One region of the Pseudomonas sp. L5B5 genome, then DNA from elsewhere that is predicted to be linked to it. Evidence: riboswitches for the same ligand, from Rfam matches in the RefSeq annotation. Region 1 holds a riboswitch; the other holds the start of a gene.
What was found. A riboswitch is a leader RNA that binds a small molecule or an ion and turns the genes downstream of it on or off. The one in region 1 is predicted to bind manganese.
Positions count from the first base shown of each region.

Region 2: it holds a riboswitch for manganese, as region 1 does, so the genes downstream of both, LGQ10_RS24650 (TMEM165/GDT1 family protein) here and LGQ10_RS01740 (manganese efflux pump MntP family protein) in region 1, are expected to answer to the same signal.

Region 1 covers NZ_CP084742.1:390,308-398,239, forward strand. Annotated here, with positions in the region: gene LGQ10_RS01730 (MipA/OmpV family protein) at 1-528, opposite strand, end outside; gene LGQ10_RS01735 (serine hydrolase domain-containing protein) at 535-2,358, opposite strand; yybP-ykoY riboswitch at 2,524-2,689, shown strand; gene LGQ10_RS01740 (manganese efflux pump MntP family protein) at 2,695-3,267, shown strand; gene LGQ10_RS01745 (double zinc ribbon domain-containing protein) at 3,348-3,581, shown strand; gene LGQ10_RS01750 (GNAT family N-acetyltransferase) at 3,598-4,164, opposite strand; gene LGQ10_RS01755 (hypothetical protein) at 4,420-6,108, shown strand; gene LGQ10_RS01760 (hypothetical protein) at 6,111-6,461, shown strand; gene LGQ10_RS01765 (hypothetical protein) at 6,474-6,803, opposite strand; gene LGQ10_RS01770 (amidase) at 6,868-7,932, opposite strand, start outside.
Region 2 covers NZ_CP084742.1:5,365,903-5,373,834, reverse strand. Annotated here, with positions in the region: partial or broken gene LGQ10_RS24670 (hypothetical protein) at 22-671, opposite strand; gene LGQ10_RS24665 (LysE family translocator) at 721-1,350, opposite strand; gene LGQ10_RS24660 (2-hydroxyacid dehydrogenase) at 1,435-2,400, shown strand; gene LGQ10_RS24655 (class I SAM-dependent methyltransferase) at 2,432-3,430, shown strand; yybP-ykoY riboswitch at 3,483-3,604, shown strand; gene LGQ10_RS24650 (TMEM165/GDT1 family protein) at 3,694-4,278, shown strand; gene LGQ10_RS24645 (M48 family metallopeptidase) at 4,365-5,186, opposite strand; partial or broken gene LGQ10_RS31660 (HAMP domain-containing protein) at 5,308-6,744, shown strand; gene LGQ10_RS31655 (methyl-accepting chemotaxis protein) at 6,757-7,599, shown strand; gene LGQ10_RS24635 (SOS response-associated peptidase) at 7,624-7,932, opposite strand, start outside.

The sequences.
Region 1 (7,932 bases):
GCTGGCATCGAGGCTGCCGTAGTTGCCTTCATACAGGTTGGTGCCGATGCTCAGCTCCAGCTGGCTGTAGGCGCGGCCGGTATCGCGGTTGCTGTTCTTCTTCACCGCGTGGGTCACGGTAGCGCCCAGCTCGAACGGGCCCAGGTCGTAGCCCAGGTGGGCGCCGTACTGTGCGCGGGACTTGATGTCGCCCATGCCTCGCAGGCGCTTGGAGCCCTGGCCCACATGGTTCTTGTCGCGACGCGATTCGCTTGGGCCGACCCAGGTGCTGAACGACAGGTCGCCCCACTTGTTGCCCCAGCCCAGGCCCTGTTCGGTGTTGAGGAAGATGCCGTAGGGGCTGACGACCTCGGCGCCGAGGATCGGCACCACGGTACGCTCGTCGCTGCCGCTGTAGCGTGGAACGCTGGCCACCCCGGCATTGACGCCGAATTTCCAGTCCTCGGCATTCGCCACGGTCGAGGCCGTGGTCAGGCCCAGGGTGCCGAGCCACAGGGCGGTGGTGGCGGAGCGTTTCAGGGTTTTCATATCGGTTTAGAACCTCAAGTAGTTGGAGTTATAGGAGCGTTTGAACGAGTAGCCCAGGACGTTGACCCCGTTGATCTGGCGTCGCACGGTGCCGCCCAGGCCGGGACCATGACCGGCGATCACCGCATGCGCGTTGTCCACCGGGGCCAGGATGTAGTCAGTCAGGGTGCGGCCCTGCTGCAGGCTGCGGATCATCAGGAAACCCTCTTCCAGGGCGATGCTGACTCCGCTCACGGGAGTGCTTTCCTCGCTGTCGCCAAGGGCTTCGTAGGTGCCCACCGTGGCCAGCCAGTTGTCGGGCAGCGGCACCGGATCGATGCGCTCGCCCACCGCCAGCAACTGGCCGTGGCTCTTGGCGGTGAACACCCGGTGTCCCTGGATGCTGACTACATCCAGTTGCACCCGGCCCAGGTCACCCAGGTCCTGGAGCCAGAGGCCGAGGATTTTTTTCTGCGCCCGCAGCCAGCCATGTTCGTCACGCAGGAGTTCGAAGCGGATGTCGGCCACCTCGCCGAACAAGCGCTGGCCCTGGTCCTTGATCCGCAGCACCCCAAAGGCCGTGGCATAGAAGCCGGCCAGTTGCTGGCGGTCGGCGGCTTCCGGCACCCGGCGCCGTACCGCCGGCTCCAGGTGTGGCTGGCCAGTACCCGCGTATTGTTCCTCGGGAGCACCATGGGCCTGCAGCAGCATGCGCAGGGCCTGGGTCACCAGATTCGGGACGAGGGTTTCGCCCGTGTCGGAGTTGCTCATCACGATCACTGCCAGCTGTTGTTCCGCCAGCACGCTGACCTGAGCATGGAAGTTGTTGCCGATGCCGCTGTGCTGCCAGGTACGAATGCCGGGGCGTACCCACTCGTCGCCGCAGGGTGAGAGGAACCAGCCCAGGCCCACTTCACAGTCGAAATCCAGGGCATTGCCAATGTTCTGCGGGCGGGTCATCTCCTGGATCGAGTTGGCCGACAGCAGTTGGCGCTGCTTGTAGTGACCCTGGGCGAACAGCATCCGGATGAACTGGCTCAGATCCCGTGGGCTGGTCCACAGGCCGCCGGCAGCAATGTCGCGGTCCGGGCTGTGGGCGCTGGCGGCACCGTCCTGGTAACCGCGGGCGCGATAGGGCTCCTGGCGGCTGTCACCGATGAAGCTCGACTGGCGCATGCCCAGGGGCCGCAACAGGCTGGTTTGCAGGTGCTGCTCGAAATCCTGGCCGGTGCTGCGCTCGATGGCCGCGCCCAGCAAGGCGTAGCCGAGATTGGAATAGGCGGTCCGGGTGCCGGGGGTATTGTTCAGCCATACGCCGCTGACCTTTTGCGGTAGCTGGCTCAGGACATGGGGGGTACGCAGGTCATGCAGGTATTCGGCGGGCATGCCGGCCTGGTGGCTGAGCAGGCGGCGCAGGGTCACTGCCTGGTCGGCGGCGCTCTGGTCATCGTGGAAGCGCGAACGGACGTAGAACTCCTTGAGCGTGGACTGCAGAGGGGCGTCCAGTTGCAAGCGCTGCTGTTCCACCAGTTGCATCACTGCCGTGGCGGTCAGCAGTTGCGACAGCGCGCCGGCGCGAAACGCGGTGTTCTCGGTCACTTGCAGGCCTCGGTCCCTGTCGGCGAAACCAAAGCCCCGGGCCCATATCAACTCCTGGCCGTCTACCAAGGCGATGGACAGACCGGGCACCTGGTGCTCGGCCATCTGCTGCGGGATGTGCTGTTTCAGGTAGCGGATGATGCTGGCGTAGTCACCCTGGGCGATGGCCGGCGGGGTCGACGGCTGGCCATTGCAGCCCAGGTTGCTGAGCACGATGCCCAGCAGCGGCAGGCCAAAGAGTTTGGCGGACATGAAACACCCGGGCACAAGGATTGGATGCCGGGAATGCTAGGGAAGGGCGTGCGGCCAGTCTTTGGCAGCTTTGTCAGGAAAATGTCAAAGAGTGTTAAACCGGCAGTTAACCAGGGCTGCCGTGGCGCTGATGAAATTTTCACAAGTGGCAGGTTAAGCTGCGCGCCTCTTTGGGGAGTAGCCTGCCACCGTTTGTTGCGGTGGAGCCCGTATCAACATTCTCGGCAACTTGCCGTGGTGCGGGCGCCGTTGCGGTTGGTGAGACCATCGACATACCTGCGCTGAAGTCGGGCGCGTGGGCATGTCGTGGACTCAAGCCCGACCGGAAGACCCAAGATGAACCCAGCCTCGATCATTTTCCTCGCCTTCGCCATGTCCACCGACGCCTTCGCGGCCGCGGTCGGCAAGGGGTCTGCCATGTTCAAGCCGCGCTTGCTCGAAGCCTTGCGCATCGGCCTGATATTCGGCGTCATCGAAGCCATCACCCCAATAGTCGGCTGGTTCATCGGCCAGGCTGCGGCGCAGTGGGCGGCCGCCTGGGACCACTGGATCGCTTTCACTCTGCTGTCGGCGTTGGGCCTGCACATGATCTACAACGGGGTACGCCTGGAAGCCGAGGCCGAGCCACAGCCCCCCAGGGCACACGGGTTCTGGTTGCTGGCGGTCACCGGTTTTGCCACCAGTATCGATGCCTTGGCGGTAGGGGTCGGGCTGGCCTTCGTCAACGTCAATATCTGGGTGGCGGCCAGCGCAATTGGCCTGGCCACCATGACGATGGTCACCCTGGGTGTGATGCTGGGCCGGGCCATTGGTACGGTCATGGGGCAGCGAGCCGAAGCGCTGGGTGGCGTGGTGTTGATCATCGTCGGCAGTGCGATTCTCTACGAACACTTGTCGGCGGTGGCTTGACCCTATAGTTGCTATAGGGTTTTTACTGGCGATCACCTCAATACGGAGTGATCGACATGAGCTTTTTCAAACGTTTGCTGATGGGGCATCACGGCAGTGGACACGGCGGTTCCCGGGGCGGACATCAGGGTTCCCATGGCTCTTCGGGCGCCGCCGCCAGCGCCTGCGCACAATGCCGGGCTATGAATGCACCGGGTGCACGGTTCTGCCAGCAATGCGCGGCGGCACTGGTTCCGCTCGCCTGTGGCCAATGCGGGGCGTCGATGCCGCCCGGCGCGCGATTCTGCGGGCAGTGCGGCCGCGCCTCGGGTTGAGGCGCGGCCACCGGGTTTACAACGCCAGGCTGTGGATCACCTGGGTGGCGTCATCAGGGTCGATGGCGCTGCGCATGCCCAGGACCTTGGCCAGCCGGCGCATGCCGTAGTGGGTGGCCGAGTCCACCGAGTACATCTGCTGGAAGCCGTTGTGGCGGGCTTCGTCGATCAGGTGTTGCATCAGCAGCGCACCCAGGCCCTTGCCCTGCCACTCATCGGCGATGGTCACGGCGAATTCGCAACGCCAGGGCTGGTCGTCCACCTGGGCATAACGGCTGATGCCCACCTCGCGCAACTCGCCGTTGTCGTGCACCAGGGCCACGTAGGCCACCCGCTGCGGCGTACCCACATCCATCAGTTGATCCAGCAATTGATCGCCCACCTCCTTGACCTCGCCCAGAAAGCGCTGGTGCCGCGTGGCGGGGGAGAGGTTTTCGATGAAGGCCTTTTCCCGCTGGCGGTCCTGGGGTCGCAATGGACGGATCAAGACATGGCTGTCGTCGCTCAAGGCGTCGATCCAGTACTGGCCTTGCTGTGCCGGGAACGGTGGGTGAGGAAGCCTATCGAGAGCGCTGCTGGACATGGTCAAGTCTCCTGGGAGCAAGTAAGGGGCTGCAATCACGGCCCTGATTGCCCCCAGGTTTACCCCTGTGGCGATCTGGGGGCTTGATCGGCATCAATATCTGCTGCCGAGTGCGCAACCGGCTGATCATCGGTCATCGGTAGCACCGTGCAGGCAATTGGCTATTGGGTTTATCGCCTAATGTTCTGCGTGGGCCGGGCCAGCCCCCGCATTGGCTGATCTACGCTCTCGAGCAGGACAGACAGGAGTCATGACATGGACCGTCAGAGCCGCAGGATGGGTTCGTTGTGCACGTTGTTTTCCAGGGCCCTGGCCAGTGGCCTGATGCTGCTGGGCGCCTCGGCCCATGCCGAACCGGTGGCGATCACGGTGTCGCCCAATGTGCCGACCGATATCCCCGGGGGCGCACCCCAGGCATCGCTGGCCGCCGCCGCAGCCTTCGCCTGGCAGGAATTCATTGCCCTGAACTGGCCGGCCCGCGCCGGACAGCGCGATGTGCCCGACCTCAATCGGCCTTTCGGTTCCCCCGGCGGGCCGCTGGTGTGGCAGACCTACCGCAGCAAGGTGGAGATCTTCCCGGGCAACGGCAGTGCCAGTGTCGGGCCGCCGGGTTATTCCCCCTCCGGTGCCCCCAGCTATGGCTATAACACGGCGCCGAGCTACAACTATGCGATCCCGGTGCCCGCTTGCCCGGGTCAGGCCGCGGTGCCCCAGCCGGCCTGGATCAACCTCGACGAGATCACCCAGATCGGGCTGAACCAGATGTTCGCCGGAACCTCGCCCAGTGCCCCGGTCAATGGCAATTCGCAACCGCAGCTGGTGCGTTTCCTGGCCAAGGCCAACCAGGCGCAATACGCCTATGTCGCGGCCAACCAGTACTGGTACAGCAATGCCGCGTTGCGCCAGGCGGCGCAGAACTTCTTCAACGCGGTCCGGCAGACGCCCCCGACGTTTCCGGGCAGCAGGGTGGCGTTTCCCAAGGGCACGATCGAGGTCAAGTCGGCCTGGCGCAAGCTGGCACCCGGCGAGGCCCCGGCGCGCTTTCACCGCCAGGCCGTGCGTTTCTATGAGCGCAAGGGCGCGAATAACAGCCTCTGCTACTTCGAGGACCAGTGGGCCATGGTCGCGCTGCACATCATCCAGAAGACGCCGTCGGCCCCCAACTTCATCTACGCCACCTTCGAGCAGAGCGACAATATCCTGCTCGCCGACGGCTCGCGGGTCGAGGATCAGGACGGCGTCATCGTCCGGCGTCCACCGGTCTCGTCCCCGACTACTCCGCCCCTGACCTACCAGGACTCGCCGAGCAATCCCCAGGTCAAGGCCAATGGCCCGTTCTGCCGGCCCGGCAAGCAGTTGTATTTCCAGGAGACACCCGGCAGCGGCAAACCCGGTGGGGGCTCGATCTGCGTCAACCAGCGCTATGAGTCGATCACCTCCGAGGTGATCCAGGCCAATCGCAATGCGCACCAGGCCATCCAGGCCTACACCCAGAGCCGCAGGATCGCGGGTTCGCCCTGGCAGTACTACAAGCTGGTCTCGGTCCAGGCCCAGCCCTTCGACGTCAGCCAGATCTCCAGGAGCGACGTCAGCCACGGCCCGACAGTGTTCTACCAGGCCAACATCATGGTCGAGACCGACTACACCCTGCAGCAGTTCAAAGGTCGGATTGCCGCCAATGGCGCGCCGACGTCCTACCAGGCCGCAGGGGCGCCGCCCCCGCCCAATGTGTATTCACTGACCAACCGCCCACCCGTGGCCCAGGGCGTGAACATGGGCGGATGCATGGGGTGCCATGGCAACGCCCAGGTCGCCGGCTACGACTTCAGCTTCATCCTCAAGGGCGGCCAGGTCAGGCTGCCCGAAGCCCCGGGTGGCAATGCGGCGGCCGAAGCCAGTGCGCGTTACCTGGAGCTGTTCAACCCCCATATCGAAGGGCAATAGTCATGGCGCTCAATAGCTTCAAGGATGTGCAGAACCTTCTCGACACCTTTGTCGCGCAGAACAACCTGGACATTTCCGGGGCGCCCCACGGCGCGTTCTGGCAGACCTCCTACCAGGCCTTCGTGACGGGCAGTGTGCCAGGGGTGCAGAACCCGTCGACAGGGCAGGCGCTCCCGATCCTGGTCAAGGGTGATGGTGCGCATTCGAACATCATCTATGCCTTGAGTGGCACCCAGGGCACCTTCTGGGGGCCGGACGGAGCATTCGGCCAGATGCCCCCGGGCGGCCCCTACCTGGCCCAGGCCCAGCTCGATGAGCTCAGTGCCTGGATCAGCAAGGGCTGCCCGCCGTAAGGGCAGGGGGTCTTAGTTGCTGTAGCTGGCCAGGGCCATTTCGGTCCCTTGCGCCAGGGGCTTGCGGCCACGGGTGCGCCAATGCTCGATCAATGCCCGACCGTGGGCCATGCCGGCCTGCAGGGCGGCATCGGTGCTGGCGTAGTCATTGCCGTAGGGCGGGCAGGCGAAGTGCAGGGAGAAGCACGGGTGCTGGCCCTGGCCGGTCAGGCGCCCGACGTAGCTGTAGCTGGCACCGGATTGGTGCGGATCAAGGCTCGGCGAGCTCGGCTCGCGGATGATCATCACGTAGATGTCATGCTCGAATTGGGTGTCTTGGTACCAACTGCTTGAAGAATCCATGGTCCACCTCCTTGTCCGTATTCTGTCGCTGGCGAGAAACGCCGGGTCGTGCTGTGCAGGTTGCTCAGTGATCGATGCCTGGTGCGCCGGGGGCGTCGGCCAGGCCGTGGGGATGGGCGAACAGCGCCATTGGCTGGAGTTTCTCCAGGGCGCGTGCGGCCCGCAGCACCAGGTCGTCGCGACCGAAACGCGCGACGATCTGCAAGCCGATGGGCAGGCCGGCGGCGCTCAGGCCGCAGGGCATGCTCAGCGCTGGCTGGCGGCTGAAGTTGAACGGGAACGTGGTCGGCTGCCACATGCTGCTGGCCTGTTGCGGCCAGTCGGGCGGGCTCGACAGCTCCACGGCAAAGGGTTCGACCACCGCCGTCGGGGTCAGCAGCAGGTCGTAATCGCAAAGAAATTCATGCAGTGCCTGGGCCACCTGATGGCGCTCCTGCACGGCATTGGCGTAGTCCAGGGCGTTGAGCTGGCGGGCCCGCAACTGGGCCTGCTGGAGAAAGTCGCCCATCAGGTGCTGGTGCTCCTCGGGAATCTCCAGGGCCACCGCACAGGCGGCTTCCACGGGCCAGGACCGCACGAAACCCGGGGCCGGGTTGCCGATGTCCGGCGAAGCCTGGACCAGGGTCGCCCCGGCCTCTTGCAGGCGCCGGGCCGCGTCCAGGCAACTGGCGGCGATCTGCGGGTCGACATGGGCGGCATAACCCAGGTCGGCACTGAACGCGATGCGCAACCCCTGCACACCGTCCTCGATGTGTTCCAGGAAACCCTTGGGGGCATGGGGCCAGGCAAAGGGTTCGCCGGGTTCGTAGGCGCTCAGGTGTTCCAGCAGCAGGGCGATGTCGCGCACGTGACGGGCGACCGGGCCCTCGGCGGACAAGCCCCCGGGGTCGATGGCCGGGCTGGCGGATACCAGTCCATGGCTGGGCTTGAGGCCGATCACGCCGCAGAAGCTTGCCGGCGTGCGGATCGAACCTGCCGCATCGTTGGCGGTAGCGGCCGGGGCAAAACCGGCCGCTACCCCGGCCGTACTGCCACCGCTGCTGCCAGCGGCATGCAGGGCAAGGTTCCACGGATTGCGGGTGACTCCCGTCAGCGGGCTGTCGGTCAAGGGCGTGGTGGCCAGTTCCGG
Region 2 (7,932 bases), 1.8 Mb from region 1:
CTGGCACGGCCCCACGTGACTTCATGCCTGCTGGCCCAGCGTCGCCTCTGCCGGTGTGCGAGGAAAGGCCAGGGCCGCAACGAAGGTCAACGCCGCGATGGCCCCCAGAATCAGGTACAGCCCGGCGAGGCCCTGGCGCGCTTCCACCAGGGCGATCACGTTCCCGCCCTGGGCGTGAGCCAACGCCAGCAACAGCGGCGCCTGGAACAGGGTCATGACGATAAATGGCCATTTCGGGCTGAAGCGGTGCAACAGCCGGCCCATGGTCAACTGCGCCACCGCACCAAAGGCATAGGCCAGGCTGACCACCAGGCCCAGGGTTTGCGGCGAGGTGAAAACATCCTGCAAGCGCTCCTGGAACATCGAGATCTGCTGCCCGCCCTGCCCTTTGAGGGGCACATGGGGTCGTGAAGGAATCGGCCCCTCACGCACCTGCAAGGCAAAACCAGCAGCATCCGCCGCCAACTCCAATGGTCCCCCAGCCAGCCCGCGGGCAGCGAACAGGCACCGAAGGCGATGAAGCCGCCCAGGGACAGGCCGATCAGCGCGGCATAGTCCATGGCAAAAACCTGGGTCATGCCCAGTACCGCCGCCGGGAAGATCAGCATGAACATGTGATCGATGACATGGGCTGCATTGACGTAACGAATGACATTTCGGGCTTGGTTCATGGCGGCACGCTGCGGCATTACGTGGCGACCCTGAACCAGCTCAGCGCCCTCAATGCATCTCGGTGAAGGCCAGCTTGACGCCGATGGCGATCAGCACCGCCCCCATGGTGCGGTCGAACCAGTGGCCCATGCGGGCAAAACCGGCGCGCACCCGCTGCTGGCTGAACAGCATGGCCACCAAGCAGAACCACACGGCTGTGGCTGCTGCCAGGTACACCCCGTAACCGGCCTGGATCGCCAGCGGCGTGTGCGGGTTGATCACCACGGTGAACAGAGAAAGGAAGAACAGGGTCGCCTTGGGATTCAGCCCATTGGTGACGAACCCTGACGTGAAGGCGCCACGGGCAGTGCGCACCCCGGCCTCCTTGTGCAGATCGTCCGTCGCGGGCTTGGCGGGCTGGGCACGCAGCGCCTTGTAGCCGATGTACAGCAGGTAAGCGGCCGCCAGCCACTTCAAGGCGTTGAACAGCACGATGGACTGGGACACGATCAGGCCGATCCCCAGCAACGAATAACCCACGTGCAGGAAGATCGCGGATCCCACGCCCAGGGCCGTCCAGGTGCCGGCACGACGGCCATGGGTCACGCTTTCGCGAACCACCACGGCAAAGTCCGGGCCGGGGCTGGCCACGGCCAGCAGGTGGATGAGAGCAACGGTCAAGAACTCGGTGAGGTACATGCAGGCTCCTGTATATGTCTAATTATTTCATCTGTTAGGCTCGGCAGATTACGCCTTGGTCCCCTCCCACGAAAGGTACAGTTCATGAGCAACAATCGCCGCGCCGTCTTCCTCGATCACAGCTCGCTGGACTTGGGCGACCTGGATCTTGGGGCGCTGCACGACAGTTTCAGTCCCTTGCGCCTGCATGCCCACACATCCCCGGAGCAGGTAGCGGAACGCCTGCAGGGGGCCGAGGTGGCCATCAGCAACAAGGTAGCCATCAACGCCCAGGCCATGGCCGCCTGCCCCGACTTGCGACTGATCCTGGTAACGGCCACCGGCACCAACAACGTCGACCTGGAAGCCGCCCGGCGCCAGGGCATCACCGTCAGCAATTGCCAGGGCTACGGCACGCCATCGGTAGCCCAGCACACCCTGATGCTGCTGCTCAACCTGGCAACGCGGGTCGCCGACTACCAACAGGCGGTGGCTGCCGGACGCTGGCAGCAGGCCAGCCAGTTCTGCCTGCTGGACTTCCCCATCATCGAACTGGCGGGCAAGACCCTGGGCCTGCTGGGCCACGGCGAACTGGGTGGCGCCGTGGCGCGCCTGGCCGAAGCCTTCGGCATGCGCGTGATCCTGGGACAGATTCCCGGGCGCCCGCCCCGCGCCGACCGCCTGCCACTGGAGGAACTGCTGCCCCAGGTGGATGCCCTGACCCTGCACTGCCCGCTCAACGAACATACCCGCCACTTCATTGGTGCCCGGGAGCTGGCTCTGCTCAAGCCAGGCGCCCTGGTGGTCAATACCGCCCGTGGCGGCCTGATCGACGAACAGGCCCTGGCCGACGCGCTGCGCAACGGCCACCTGGGTGGTGCTGCCACCGATGTCCTGAGCGTCGAGCCGCCCGTGCATGGCAATCCCCTGCTGGAGCCCGGCATCCCGCGCCTGATCGTGACTCCGCACAATGCCTGGGGCAGTCGCGAGGCACGCCAGCGCATCGTCGGCCAACTGGTTGAAAATACCCGGGGCTTCTTCAGCGGTGACCCGTTGCGGGTCGTGAGTTGATAAACTGCGCCACTTTTTCCGGGTGCGGACGATGGACATACGCAGTGAAATACTCTTACGCCAGGCTGAACTGTTTCAGGGCTCACTGCTACTGGCTGGCCTGAGTGCCGATGACCTGCTCGGCCGCCTGCCGGCCGCCCAGGGCTGGTCCTGGCATGCCGGAGATCAGGCCGCCCTGCAGACACGCTTCCCGGGGCGCAGTCACTTCGGGGTGAACGCCCCGGACAGCACCTTCGACAGCGCGGTGCTGTTCCTGCCCAAGTCCAAGGACCTGGCTCACTACCTGCTCAACGCCCTGGCCTCGCGCCTGGCCGGACGCCAGCTGTACCTGGTGGGCGAAAAGCGCAGCGGCGTGGAAAGTACCGCCAAGCAGCTCACCGCCTTCGGCAAGCCGCGCAAGCTCGACAGCGCACGGCACTGCCAGCTGTGGCAGGTCACGGTGGACAACGCACCTGAACCCGTGGCCCTGGAGAGCCTGGCCCAGGAGTACCAGTTGCCGCTGGCCGAAGGCCCGTTGAAGGTCATCAGCCTGCCCGGCGTGTTCAGCCATGGACGCCTGGACCGCGGCACCGCCCTGTTGCTCGAGCACCTGGACCATCTGCCCGCCGGTCACCTGCTGGACTTCGGTTGTGGTGCCGGGGTACTGGGCGCCACGGTGAAACGCCGCTATCCGGAAAGCCGTGTGACCTTGCTGGACGTGGACGCCTTCGCAGCCGCCAGCAGTCGCCTGACCCTGGCCGCCAACGGCCTGGAGGGCGAGGTCCTGACCGGCGACGGCATCGACGCCGCGCCCCGGGAGCTGGATTGCATCCTGACCAATCCACCGTTCCATACCGGGGTCCACACCGATTACCAGGCCACCGAGAACCTGCTGCGAAAATCAAGGGAACATCTTCGAAAAGGCGGAGAGCTACGGGTAGTTGCCAACAGCTTCCTGCGCTACCAACCACTGATCGAAGAGCATCTTGGGCCCTGCGCCATCAAGGCCGAAGGGGATGGTTTCCGCATCTACCGGGCCAAACGCAGCTGAGCGAAGTTTTCGCAAACAAGGCTTGCCGAAAGGATTTTGCCTAGGCAGAATCCGCTCCGTCCTAGGGGAGTAGTCTCCCACGAGCGCCACGCTCGTCCGGCATGCGTCAACATACTTGGTCCTCAGACCATGGCGCATGCGACCCAGGAGTCCGCACAGACGGACCGCAGGGTTTGACAAGACCTATGACACGCACACCTTACCCGGGGCGGGAAGGCTGTACGTGTCATAGCCGTGTCGACCCGCCCCTTAGGAAAATCCTGATGCTGGACTCTCTGCTCGTTCCCACCGCAATCGTTGCCTTGGCCGAAATCGGCGACAAGACGCAATTGCTCGCCCTGATCCTCGCTGCGCGCTTTCGCAAACCCTGGCCGATCATCGCCGGCATCGTTGCCGCGACCCTGGCCAACCACGCGGCGGCCGGTGCGGTAGGTGCCTGGTTCGGCAGCTTCTTCTCGGACGCGACCCTGCACTGGATCCTCGCCGCGAGCTTCGCAGCCACCGCGCTATGGACCCTGGTCCCGGACAAGATGGACGACGACGAGGCCAATACCGCACGCAAGTTCGGCCCCTTCCTGACTACCCTGATCGCCTTCTTCCTGGCGGAAATCGGCGATAAGACCCAGGTCGCCACCGTCATGCTGGCCGCGCAGTACCCGGATCTGTGGCTAGTGATCATCGGCACCACGCTGGGCATGCTGATCGCCAACGTGCCGGTGGTCCTGGCAGGCAACTTCGCTGCGGACAAGCTGCCGCTGACCCTGATCCGCCGCCTGGCGGCATCGGCCTTCTTCATCCTCGCCGTAGTGGCGGTGTACAAGGCCATGCAGATCAGCGGCTGGGTATAAACGAAATCGCCGGCAAGCGGCCCCTGCGCTATGCGTCGCAGGAGCCACTTGCCGGCGAAGGCGTCATCGACGATGACGCGTAGGGATCAAGACTTCTTGGCAGCCTGGTACAACGGCATCACCTTGGGAATCGCGGCCTGCAACGAGGCAATACGACTGGTGGAAGCCGGGTGGGTGCTCATGAACTCGGGCGGCGCGGAGCCACCGGCAGCCTGGCCCATCTTGTTCCACAGGGTAATGGCCGCGTTCGGGTTGTAACCGGCGCGGGCGGCGAGTTCCAGACCGATCAGGTCGGCCTCGTTTTCATTCTCGCGGCTGTTGGGCAGCGTCATCAGCAGGTTGACGCCGTTGTCGCCCAGGGCAACCGTCTGCTGGGACACCCCGAACAGGGTAGCGATCTGCTTGCCGGCACCCAGCGCGTACTGCTTGGACATCGCCTCGCGACCATGCTCGCGCAGGGCGTGGGCGATTTCATGCCCCATCACCGCAGCGATTTCATCGTCGGTAAGCTTCAGCTTTTCGATCAGGCCGGAATAAAAAATGATCTTGCCGCCAGGACCGCAGTTGGCGTTGAGCTCGTCGCTCTTGATCAGGTTGACTTCCCACTTCCACTGCGCGCAATCCGGACGGAAGTTCGGGGCCTGGGCGATCAGGCGGTTGGCGATGACCTGCAGGCGCTTGGCGTTGGCGCTGCTCTTGTCCAGCGCGCCCTGGCTGCCGACCTCGCTCAGGGTCTCCTGATAGGACTGCGCGTAGGACTGATTGACCTCGGCACTCGATACCATGCTGAACATGGACTGCTTGCGATCCACGCCCACGACGCCGGCGTTGGTGGTGTTGACCGTCTCGCAACCGCTGAGCAATACCGCTGCGCTCAGCGCACATACAACCAATGACTTCTTCTTCATGAAACCGCTCCCTGAAAACATGGCGCGTATCCTAAGGGCGCGGCTCTCTCTGCGCCAGATGCAAAATGAGCTTTTGATCGCAATTGAGATGCAACCAGCCCTGTAGGAAAAAATTCATCTCATGGCCAGGCCATCAATCAAGAGACATGGCATCTTGCCATTAACGACGCCAGCCTCTCCCAAAACGTCATTTGCACAATCCAGGCTAATGGCCGGCAGGGCGGCGGCCGATACAGCACGGCAGACCTCAATTCCTGCGCCCGGAGCCTCTATGAAGTTCAAGTCGATCCAGTTTTCCGTGGCCGCCCTGGCCGGAGCCATCGTCCTCAGCGTGGTTGCAGCCCTGGTGCTGTACGCCCTGTTCTCGGGGGCCCGGACCCAGCAGATGGTGCAGGAGAGAACCCAGGCCCAGTTCGAGCAGGTCATCGAACAGCGCCTGAGCGGCCTGGCGCAAACCCAGGTCAGCCAGATCCAGCGTGAACTGGAAGCACCGTTGCTGATCGCCGATGGCCTGGTCCGGGTCAACGCCTTGATGGGCAGCCGCAACGAGCAGGGCCAGGCGCAATTGAACCTTAGCCGTGAGCAGCTGATTGCCCTGATCAAGGAAAACGTCACCCAGAACCCGAAGATCCTCGGTGCCTACATTGGCTGGGAAGCCAACGCCATCGACCACAATGATGGCGCCTACGTCGGCACCACGGTGGTGGGTATCGACGCCGCCACCGGCCGCTTCCTGCCCTGGTGGTTCCGCAACCAGGACGCCAGCCTGGGCCTGGACAAACTGGCCGACGTCAATGATCGAACCGTGCTATCCACCGGCGTAAGGGCCAGCGAGTACTACCTGTGCGCCAAGGAAAACCTCAAGCCCTGCGTGATCGACCCTGCGCCTTACAAGGTCGGCGACAAGGTGGTGATGCTCGCCTCCTTCATCCAGCCCATCCTGCTCGACGGCAAGTTCCAGGGCATCGTCGGCGCCGACCTGTCGGTGAACTTCATCCAGGACATGCTGCTGGGGGCCAACCAGAAACTCTATGCCGGTGCAGGGGAAATGGCCCTGATCGGCGGTAACGCACGCCTGGTGGCCTATACCCGGGACCCGGGCAAGTTCGGCGAGAAAGCCAGCGACGTACTCAACAGCGAGACCGTCTCCAAGCTGTCCAGCCTCAAGCGCGACGAGGTGACCTACAGCATCGACCAGGCCAACGACAAGATCGCCCTGTACCTGCCCTTCGGCATCGGCCAGACCAACGCCCAGTGGACCCTGATGCTGCAACTGCCCCTCGGGGCCGTGATGGCCGACCTGAACGCACTGCAGGGCGATCTGGCCCAGCAGCGCAAGGCCGATACCTTCGGCATGGCCATGGTCGGCCTCGTCATCGCCGGTATCGGGCTGCTGGTGATCTGGCTGGTGGGCCACGGCATTGCCCGGCCGCTGCGGCAGATGGTGGCGATGCTCGACGATATCGCCCAGGGCGAAGGCGACCTGACGCGCCGCCTGAGCAGCGACCGGGCCGACGAACTGGGCTCCATCGCCAAGGGTTTCAACACCTTCCTGGCCAAGCTGCAGGCCATGATCAGCCAGGTGGTGACCTCGGTACAGAGCGTCAGCGACTCCTCGGAGCACACCGCCGACATCGCCATTCGCACCAACCAGGGCGTGCACAAGCAGATGGTGGAAATCGACCAGGTGGCCACCGCCGTACACGAGATGACCGCCACCGCCCAGGACGTGGCACGCAACGCCACCCAGGCCGCACAAGCCGCCAGCCATGCCGATCAGGCCGCCAGTCAGGGCATGCAGATCGTGCGGGACACCTCCAGCGCCATTGGCGCCCTGGCCGAAGAGATCGGCCGTGCGGTGACCGTGGTGCAGACCCTGGCCAAGGACAGCGAGAACATCAACGCCATCCTGATCGCCATCCGCGGGATCGCCGAACAAACCAACCTGCTGGCCCTCAACGCAGCGATCGAGGCCGCCCGAGCCGGCGAGCAGGGCCGCGGCTTTGCGGTGGTCGCCGATGAAGTGCGCAACCTGGCACAGAAAACCCAGCAGGCCACCGAGGAAATCCAGTCGATGATCCAGCAGCTGCAACAAGGCACCCGGGAAGTGGTACGGGTCATGGAAGACAGCCAGCACAAGACCGACCAGAGCGTGGAGCATGCAGCCAAGGCCGCCCAGGCCCTGGAAACCATCACCCAGGCGGTTTCGGTGATCAACGACATGAATACCCAGATCGCCAGCGCCGCCGAGGAACAGAGCGCGGTGGCCGAAGACATCAACCGCAATGTGATCAACATCGGCCAGGTGGCCAATGAAGTGGCCGGCGGGGCCGATGAGTCCAGCGCCGCCAGCGCCGGCCTGACCAAGCTCGCCGAGCAGCAGCGCCGACTGATCAACCAGTTCAGGGTCTGACCGGCTGCCCGTCCGCCCCCAGGGTCAGGCGGGAGTCAGGCACTCCGGGCCGTTGAGCTTGGGGTCGTTGACCAGATTGGCCAGGACCCGCTCACGCAAGGCTACAGGCGGGTGGGCCAACAGCGCGTGCAGGACATGCAGCGGCGTTTGGGGATCGAGCCAGGCGTCCTGGCCGGCGGCGTCGAGGATCAGCGGGCGACGCAAGGTCGAGGCCGCCTGAGTCACCACCGCAGTGCTCAGCCAGACCTGTTCCTGCACCGGGTACGCCTCCCAGATGGCGGCAAAGAAAATCGACGAGCCTTCTCCCGGGGTCAGCCAGTAAGGACGCTTGCG